3 regions of the Exiguobacterium sp. s36 genome follow, and region 1 is predicted to be linked to each of the others. Evidence: predicted binding sites of a transcription regulator. Region 1 holds the regulator's gene; each other region holds the start of a gene.
The links. The regulator LexA, encoded in region 1, represses DNA repair genes until DNA is damaged. The targets are predictions, from matches to a motif close to CGAACATATGTTCG.

Region 1 (3,154 bases):
TTCGTTCAAAATCAGTCCAATAAGTCCCCCTGATCCCCGTTCGCGTATAACAAACATGCACACCCTATATGAAATAGGATGTGCATTCGTGGTCACTCTGAGCGATGTCGTTTCTGCTCGTCTTTCAATTTTTCAGGCGTTACGTCGTTCCCGTCCGGATCGACGACCTTCATTCCCATCATCTGTGATTTGAATGATTGGCGGAACGCTTGCAAATATTGTTGACGCAGCGCTTGCTGCTCGTCCATCTCTTGTGGTGACAGTCCATCTGTCTTGGCTTTGTTGGCGAGAAAATTGATTCGCTCCAACTGTTCAGGTGCTAGCATCAGGCTCGCCCCCTCTCTACTGAATTTGTTCTTCTACTGTACAAAATCAGCGAGCAGGAATCAAGTTTCTGGTACTGACACGTGCTCCAAATAGCGGCGGTTCACCGTCGCCTTCGACACCTCGTAGCCAAAACCACGGAGCGTGGCGGCAATTTCAGCGAACGTTAACCCGCGCTCGCGCAGTTGGACGATTTCTTCAATCGGCACTTCGATTCGACTCCGGCCGCCCTGATCGTGATGTTGGATATTGCGATGCGGGTTGAACCCGTTCGCGACCGCCCGACGCATGCCGCGTGAGATTTTCGCGTTATGGATTTTACGCTGATACTCCTCGACGACGCTGACGATTTCAAGCACCATCTTCTCGGCATCCGAGACGACGTATTCATCGGACGATTGCATCGTCAACAAGCGGACGTTATGTTTCATGAGCGTATGCAAGATGGCGATTTTCGCGTTCCCTCGTCCGAGGCGGCTGTCATCGCTGACGAGCACAGCATCGAGATTAGACGTCGAGACGTGCTCCAACAAATCGAGCAACCCCGTCCGATTGACTTCATATCCGCTCTCTTGCTCACTGATCACGTCGATGATTTCGGCGTCAAGACGTTTCGCCATCCGCGTCAGTTCGTCTGCTTGGCGACCGAGTGACGTCTCTTGCGTGGACTTGTTCGTCGACACGCGACAATAAATGACGACTCGCATCCCGTCACTTCCTTTCTTTCCATTCGCCCTCTACGATACACAGGTTCGGGGGCTGTTCGCAATCAGAAAAGATTATTCAGCGGCGAACCACGTCGTCTTGTCGTCTTCTTTCTCAGCGCGTTCAGCGATAAGCTGTGCCTCGAGCGACTCGGCCTCCGTCAAAGCGACTTCTTCTTCGACGCTATGCTCGATCACCGGTTCGGTCGCGACGACATCGACGTCGTGGCGCATCTCCCCGACCATATAAAACGCGAACATTCCAAGTGCCAACATGCCGACTAAAATGATTCCATTGATTGTGTCTCTCATAACGATTACCTCCTGGGAATAAGAATACACGTTCTCGAGAACGTCTGTTCGTTTATCTGTTCTCATCATAAAACAAGAACTTCTGTTCGGTCAAGTAGAAAAAAACGAACGAATGTTTGTGCGCTCATGTGTTCTTGTGTTAAACTAAACCCATAAAGAATAGGATGCGTTCGCAGGATATTCGACATAATCGAGGTGAAATCCATTGAAAAAAATGTCAGCAAGACAACAACAGATTCTTGATTTTATAAAAGCCGAGGTTCGGGCGAAAGGGTATCCCCCTTCTGTTCGTGAAATCGGAGAGGCTGTCGGACTCGCATCGAGCTCGACCGTCCACGGACACTTGGACCGTCTAGAGAAACGTGGATTGATTCGACGTGACAAGACGAAGCCACGTGCCATCGAGATTTTAGATGAAGAGATGTCAGTCGTCGAAGACCACGATGCTGTCATGTACGTGCCGGTCATCGGGAAAGTCACGGCTGGTACGCCGATTACGGCAATCGAGAACGTGGAAGAACACTTCCCGCTCCCGGCCCACGTCGTCGGTTCCGACAACGTCTATATGCTCTCGGTCTCGGGAGACTCGATGATTAACGCCGGCATCTTGGATGGGGACCGTGTCCTCGTCCGCCAACAGAACACGGCCGACAATGGAGAGATTGTCGTTGCCATGACGGATGAAGGCGAAGCGACGGTGAAGCGGATTTATAAAGAAGCTTCGAAAGTGCGTCTCCAGCCGGAGAACGACGAACTCGAAGCGATGTATTTCGATAACGTGTCGATTTTAGGGAAGGTCATCGGTGTATACCGGACGATTCACTAATGGCGAGTGGCAAGACACATACCCGTACGAATCTCGTGGCAATCGGTGCTCTTGCGATTGCCACGCCTTTTATTGACATCGATGTTCCGACCGTGTTCCTATTCGGCGCCCTGATCGGGACGTTCTGGCTCTCCCCGGACCTCGACTTGAAGTCGGACGCCTATTATCGATGGGGACCGCTTCGGGGCTTTTGGCTCCCTTACGTGAAGCTTATGCCCCATCGGTCGTTATTCTCGCATTTGCCGCTCTTGAGCGATCTGATTCGGGTCATCTATCTCGGTTTCCCGCTCACGCTCGTGCTCACGTTCACGCCGTATGAGGAAGCTGCCAAATCGTGGCTCGACCTGAACGGGGCAGCCTGTTTCTTCGGACTCGTCTTCGCGACGACGCTACATACGACGCTCGACTATGCATCGACGTTCTTCAAACGTGCGTTTTAAGCAAATGCTTATGCCATACACCCAAAAGGGCAACCCGTCTATTAGACTGGGTTGCCCTTTTTCGAACCGTCGATTGTCTCTAAAACATTTATCAGTCGTCTCGTTTATGCAACACGAGTCGAGTTTCGGCAACTTCTCGTCCATTTACCAACAGGACGATTCGATGCGCACCCGGATAATGTCGACGCGTCGTCAAGTCTGACCAGTTGTGGACTCTGCTCGCTGCAAGTTTTGCTCCCCCAGCGACGGTTTTATTCGTAAAAAGAAACGCCTTACGACTCGCTTTCCCATTCGCTTTTATAAAGTCGATGGCGTATTCGACCCGAATATATGCAGCATCGCCTGGACGAATCGACACATCGTATTGAATCTCGCACGCCTCCCCAATACTGAGCATGTTCGGATGTATCGAAATCGATGCGTTGACGGTCAAATCCGTTTCTTGCGTATAACCGAACAGCGTTAAGGCGTCAGGATGTGCGGATTTGATCAATGTTCGGCACGCATGTCTGATGACCCAATCGGTATGAGGATGTTCGCCTTGCCAT
Region 2 (3,154 bases), on a different contig from region 1:
TACCTATGATGTCCTATCACCTGAGTTAATGGATTTAATTTCTACTAAAACTGCTGAACTGAATGGCACATTGAATGAATAAAAGTTATATTTTAATGTAGTAATTAAGAAATAATAAACTAGTTACATGTGCTTTCTGTTTTTATAAACTAGCGGTTCTTCATTAATCGTAAAATTGTTAGTTTATAAAAACTATTGTCGTCAAGAGTCCTTTTAAACTCAAGTTTCGCTTCAATCTCACATATTTTAAAGAATTCTGCAGATTGAAAAGATATGCAAAGGCACTTACTCTATTTCAGAGTAAGTGCTTTTGTATATTCATTATTTAGGGTGTGGGTCTAAATCAACCTCTACCGATAGAAAATCTAACTGCAAAAGTAGCAATTGAAAAACTAAGAAATTCCGATGAAGAGATAATAGAGATCGTAACAGACGATGATTCCACTTGGTATATCATAAGAAGCGAGAATGACGGTATTTCGATAGCCGATGAAAATCTTAAACAAATGATTGGTTCAAACGGCTGGGAATTTGAAGCGAAAGAAGGCTCAGGTCTGTTCTTTGAGAAAGAGGATGAACAATTAACTGTTGCTACACAAATGTGGATTAAAAGATACGTTCTTGTTCAGGTACAAAATAAATATAAAGAACTTTAAAACATTAGGCTAACGTGCGCGAGATTGTAGAGTAAACTCTTGTGACATACGGAAGAATTTATCAAATCGTAGGAATATATTTTGATTGAGATCAATTTTTGTGTTTCACATCAATTTTTGATAGGATTGAACATTCAAGCACGTAAGCGTAATTTATTTGAGTATTTACACTTTATTGTATAATAATAACATTAGAAAAAGGAGATTGAGCGATGATGACTACTTATGAAGAAAATGTAGCTAGTTTTGATAAAATCGATTCCGAAAAAGCACAGGCATTGGTAAAAGGGGAATCCGAAGCCTTAATCTATATTGGAAAGGCTGTTTGTCCTTTTTGCCAAATATTCGTTGAAAAACTAAAAAAAGTTGCTGAGGAAACTGATACTACTATCTATTATGTAAATAGTGTGGAAAAATCTGATATGGAAGGTATTACGGCCTTCCGTAATGAATACGACATTCCAACGGTTCCTGGTTTCGTTTTTACTAATGGTGACACAATAAACGTGAAATGCGATTCATCCATGTCAGAAGAAGAAATCAAAGCTTATATGAATAAATAATTCAATTGCAAACAGTGGTCTTCTGCAATCGGGCGCTATTGTGGAACGTCAAGGGTAGAAAGTGATCAAACTTTATTTTAAAAAGTGTATACTAACCCACAAGAAAAGAATCCATTTTGATCAATCTTTTTTTCAAAACGGATTCTTTTTATTTGCCCGAAAAATGAGCTTTTGCGGGAACTTTTGATCAAACTTTATTTTAAAGCTACACCAATCACGAAAAAGGCTGTTCAAAAAAGAGAAAATGGGTATAAAATAAGAACAAATGTTCGTTTTAATAAGAGGATGATTTTTTTATGACGATGTATCGCGATCGGGGCGAGCTGAAATGGATTCCATTCCTCATGCCCGAGCACAAGGCACTACTGACAAAGTATTATAAGGAAATCCAAAAGATTGAGATGCCCGATATCGACGAACAGGTCCTATCGGTCTATGAGAATGTGTTGAATGACGCGCTCTTCAGTGGAGACATGGTCGAGGTGAAATATGTCGAGGAGCGGGAGATGAAACGGTTCAAGGGGTTCGTGCACCGAACGAACTATTTGGAGCGGACCGTCGAACTGGCCAATCAGCGGGACGGGATCATCCATGTACCGTTCGAGGCCATCATTCACGTGGAACAATCGATGGACTAACGCCCTGGCGGTTGTTCGAAGTCTGCGTCGCGAAACGAAGTATCGCTCCTCGACTTTTATAAAAGAATAAAAAATAGCCACTTATTTCATAACAGTGGCTAGGAAATTGTAAACAAAAAGTAATTCATGTCTGGAGTTTAGTTGAATTAATCAGTTAGAACAGTTTATTAATTTCCTTGAACATATTTTCAAATCGAGTGAGCGTTCGTTCTTCAAAGAAACTGCTGTCTACTCCTTTTTGAGCCAATTTACTTGCAGGTCTATAGTGATTGAAATGTGATTTTCCTATTACTTTATTAATTTGTTTCAATACTTGTGGTTCTTCAGTGTCTAATTGTTCAACAGAAATGTTTTCGAGTTCTTCAAATGCTTCATTGAATAGCGTAAGATATTCTACTTTTTCAAATAAATCTTCTATATCTGCATATTTATTATCCCTATCGATAAATTCATCGAAAAACCTAATATTCTTGGCTTTAATAATTTTTTTCGAAATCAGATCCTCTACCTTCCGCTTTCCTTTTTGATCAGTAAATGAATCTAATAGACAAACCGTGTTCAATTTACTTCCTCTTAAAAGAGAGATGAAGGTAGAAACTTTATCTAAGCCACCTACCGGAATAATCGTGACACCTTCGGTAAGTGATGTTCTTCCGCTGGATTCTAGAAGACTCGACATTACAGTGATATAAATAAGATCAGCCGGCCCTTCTACTAATAAATTGTTTTTGGAAATGTATAAATTTTGTGCAATATCGTATCCTAAAGCCGCTTGGAGCGGGAAAAGAGTCTCTGAATCTTTTTCTTGAATGGCATCAGAAATTTTACTTCCAATTTTCGCATCCAAAGAATCATAAACAGTCCGAACTTCATGAAGTTTTTCAGAGTCAATCATAAAGGGAGAATGGGTGGTATAAATTACTTGATAGTTTTCAGAAAGTTCTTCATCAATAAAATTTAATAAATCTCTTTGCGCAGATGCATGTAGATTAAGTCCTGGTTCATCAAGTAACAAAATAAATTTATCGTCTTTTGCGTTATCTATTCTGCTAAACCATACTAAAAAGGAGAAGAACCAAATAAAGCCTTTACTTCTGTTTTTGAGAGGTAATGAAACCCGATGTTTGGTGTTTCTTATTCTGATATTGAGTATCTTATCTTGACTCAATACAGTATTAGGATTATTAGGGTGGAGGTTAGTGATTGATTCTATTTCAAACTTTATCTCTAGGTTTTGATTCGTAGTCCAATATTTTAAAAATTCGTCTGTTATTTCGTTAGATGTAGCTTCTAACTC
Region 3 (3,154 bases), on a different contig from region 1:
GTACTAAGGAGCCGATCCGTATATGCCATGGTACCGGAGTATTTATTCGATGCTACGATTGAAGGCTTTAAAGACGGAAAAACAGTACAAAAATACAGTTAAAATCCATAAATCATGGAGGTATTGAATAAAAAAATTCATCATTCTAGGAGGGAAAAATATGCAAACATTAATCTGTCCTGCTTGCGGATGTTCCCTCGTACGACTAGGGATTGAAAAAGATAGGGCAGCTGTGTACAAATATAAGTTTACGAGAAGACCTGCTAAAACATATTTCTCCATTGGGATGGGAACATATTAATTTTCTTGGCGAATACACATTTGATATGAAGAAAGTAGCAAGTTTATATTCACTACGCCCTCTTATTCAATAATACTAAAGGCCGATGATTCCTTAGGTAGGGAAAATCGGCTTTTTTCCTCCCAAAATTCTCTTATCGTATGTTTTCCGCGTTTTGTTGGTAAGACCCCAACTAAAGCTGAAAGAATGGCTAAAAATTTCTAAGCAGGATAAGATTTTTCAATTCAATTTAAGGAAAGTAACAAAAATTGAAGTTTGAAATGTAATATAATATACAAATTAGGTACTTTAATTTAAAAAATACCTAATAATTGAATTTATAGATTGGGAGGAGATTTCATGGCAAGATGTACGGCGCCAGTAAGAGGGCATCATTCAGCAGAAGCTCAAGCAAATTGTCCTGCGTGTGGAGGAAGAAGCTATAGAAGTGGTTATAGTGGACACGCATCGTATTCACCTTTTGCTTACAGTCCGCCTTCTAGTAGTAATGGGGGAGGAAGAGGGAATAGGAGTTCCATTAATACGACAAAACCACGATGGTCGAGTGGAAGTTCATCAGTGATTTATACAACACAAGAAGTTCGTGCACTCACTCCGATTCGAAAGAGTGTCGAAGAGTTAGCGGCAAAGCCCGAACTTGATCTTCGGGATGTTTTTCTATGTCATGCTTGGGACGATCGACAAGAGGCTGCTAAAGAGTTACATGATTTGCTTGAATCACAGGGCGTTTCGGTCTGGTTCAGTGAAAAGGATGTTGTTCTTGGTGCACCGCTACTTCGAGCGATAGACAAGGGACTGGCAACTTCACGAATTGGACTCGTTTTAGTGACACCCGCGCTTTTAAAGCGTCTTAAAACAGAAGGTATTGCTGATAAAGAGCTCTCAGTTCTTCTTGCAGGCGAACGCCTGATTCCGGTCGTACACAACACGACATACGAGGAATTACGGGAAGTCAGCCCGCTACTTGGATCTAGAAGTGGGTTAAGTACTGAAGAGGATTCAATAGAGGACGTTGCAACTAAACTTGCAGAGCTTGTAAAAATTTAAGTCTAGTTTTCGCCTGATTCTTCTTTTAGTGATTGTGATCTAAAAAGTTTTATCCCTCTTCAAATAAATAAAAATCGAGACGGGATGGAGGAAGAGTATAATTACTCTTCCTTTTTTGAAAAGTCGAGGAGCGAAACTTCGTTTCGTGACGCAGACTTCGAACAACCGCTAGGGCGTTAGTCCATTGATTGTTCCACGTGAATGATTGCCTCGAACGGTACATGAATGATTCCATCCCGCTGATTGGCCAGCTCGACGGTCCGCTCCAAATAGTTCGTCCGGTGCACGAACCCCTTGAATCTTTTCATCTCCCGCTCCTCCACATATCTCACCTCCACCATATCCCCGCTGAAGATCGCGTCATTCAACACATTCTCATAGACCGATAGGACCTGTTCATCGACATCGGGCATCTCAATCTTTTGGATTTCCTTGTAGTACTTCGTCAGCAGCGCCTTGTGCTCGGGCATGAGGAATGGGATCCATTTCAGCTCACCTCGGTCGCGATACATCGTCATAAAAATTACCCCTCTCAATAAAACGAACGTTTGTTCTTATTTTATACCCGATTTGTCTCGTTTGAACAGCCTTTTTCGTGATTGGTGATCCGTGCGTCCTGTTTCCGTACTCTAGCTCGCTGGTCGTCGGTGTAAGGGACGTCAAAAAAATGACGCGCCCTCCGGCCCGTCTTCCTTCGCTTTAGGCTCAAAGCGAGGCTTTTCGCTCGTTGGCTACGGAAGCCTGGTTCTGCGTGCGCTCTACGCATTTTTTTGAGGCTCTCCCTGCGGTCGCCCTTGCACCGTCTCCCGACGCTCGCAACGAATCCGTCAACAGGACGCACAACGGTGTTCGTTCTGAGGACAGCTTTTCTATCTGAAAGGGGACAAACCAACATGGAACTATCCGCTATCATCGAGGTCATCCGTATCAAACAAGAGGTTCGCGAGGAGATGGTCGCCCTCGAGCATGCCATCATCCATTCTCCGGACAGTGCCCGGCAAATTGGGTCATCGTTCATCGGGGACGACGACCGTGAAGTGTTCCTCGTCATCATGCTCAACACGAAGAATCGGGTCATCGGCGTCCACCGGGCGCATGTCGGGAGCGTCAACTCGAGTGTCGTCCACCCACGGGAAGTCTTCAAATGCGCCATCTTGAACAACGCCTCGTGCCTCATCGTCTGCCATCAGCATCCGAGCGGGGACCCGACACCGAGCCGGGAGGACATCCTCGTCTCCGAACGGTTACATGAAGCAGGGGACCTCATCGGCATCCCGGTGCTCGACCATCTTATCCTCGGTGCGGACGAGTCGTATGTCAGCATGAAACAGCGAGGGTACATGGGTTGAACGGAATGGAGTGGGGCCGGGGGACCGGTCCCGGTCCGTCCGGTAAGGGCAAGGAAGAAAAACGTACGTTTTTCTTTGACTGGATGGGCGACTCGCGTTGCTCTCGCCTGGATCCATAGAGCGGGATCCGGAAAAGGGTCGTTTTCGCATGACGAAAACGAGATGGTTCGTGTGTGAAGATTGGACGTTGTTTTGGTCTGTCTCGTAAGAAGACTATTTGATGAAATGACAGAAGTGAAAACACGGTTTGTTTATTGAAAATGAGCATGTTTTCTAAACAAGCCCTAGGGCTTGTTTGAAACAACACCAGGGCTTACGTGAAATTAGGCGAGATGTTGTCTGCTTGGATGCGAGGTATCATGAGGCTATCAACAGGAGAGGAAGATTCAGATGGACAGTTACCAACTAGATCAACAGACGATGGACGAGATGACGGAGGTATTGCTTCGACGCCTTC

Region 2: a site for LexA is predicted at 1,478-1,491, ahead of KNP95_RS15395 (YolD-like family protein). Genes of this name have one in related genera too.
Region 3: a site for LexA is predicted at 1,890-1,903, ahead of KNP95_RS15495 (YolD-like family protein). Genes of this name have one in related genera too.

Annotation. Positions count from the first base shown of each region.
Region 1 covers NZ_JACSLW010000001.1:52,178-55,331, forward strand. Annotated here, with positions in the region: gene KNP95_RS00240 (DUF896 domain-containing protein) at 93-326, opposite strand; gene KNP95_RS00245 (YneB family resolvase-like protein) at 387-1,031, opposite strand; gene KNP95_RS00250 (hypothetical protein) at 1,104-1,340, opposite strand; gene lexA (transcriptional repressor LexA) at 1,546-2,166, shown strand; gene KNP95_RS00260 (metal-binding protein) at 2,166-2,606, shown strand; gene KNP95_RS00265 (DNA alkylation repair protein) at 2,698-3,154, opposite strand, start outside.
Region 2 covers NZ_JACSLW010000012.1:27,603-30,756, reverse strand. Annotated here, with positions in the region: gene gfa (S-(hydroxymethyl)glutathione synthase) at 1-82, shown strand, start outside; gene KNP95_RS15405 (hypothetical protein) at 333-656, shown strand; gene KNP95_RS15400 (DUF6568 family protein) at 869-1,219, shown strand; gene KNP95_RS15395 (YolD-like family protein) at 1,516-1,857, shown strand; gene KNP95_RS15390 (ATP-dependent nuclease) at 2,012-3,154, opposite strand, start outside.
Region 3 covers NZ_JACSLW010000013.1:11,634-14,787, forward strand. Annotated here, with positions in the region: partial or broken gene KNP95_RS15485 (hypothetical protein) at 249-374, shown strand; gene KNP95_RS16125 (toll/interleukin-1 receptor domain-containing protein) at 641-1,348, shown strand; gene KNP95_RS15495 (YolD-like family protein) at 1,525-1,866, opposite strand; gene KNP95_RS15500 (JAB domain-containing protein) at 2,242-2,697, shown strand; gene KNP95_RS15505 (hypothetical protein) at 3,088-3,154, shown strand, end outside.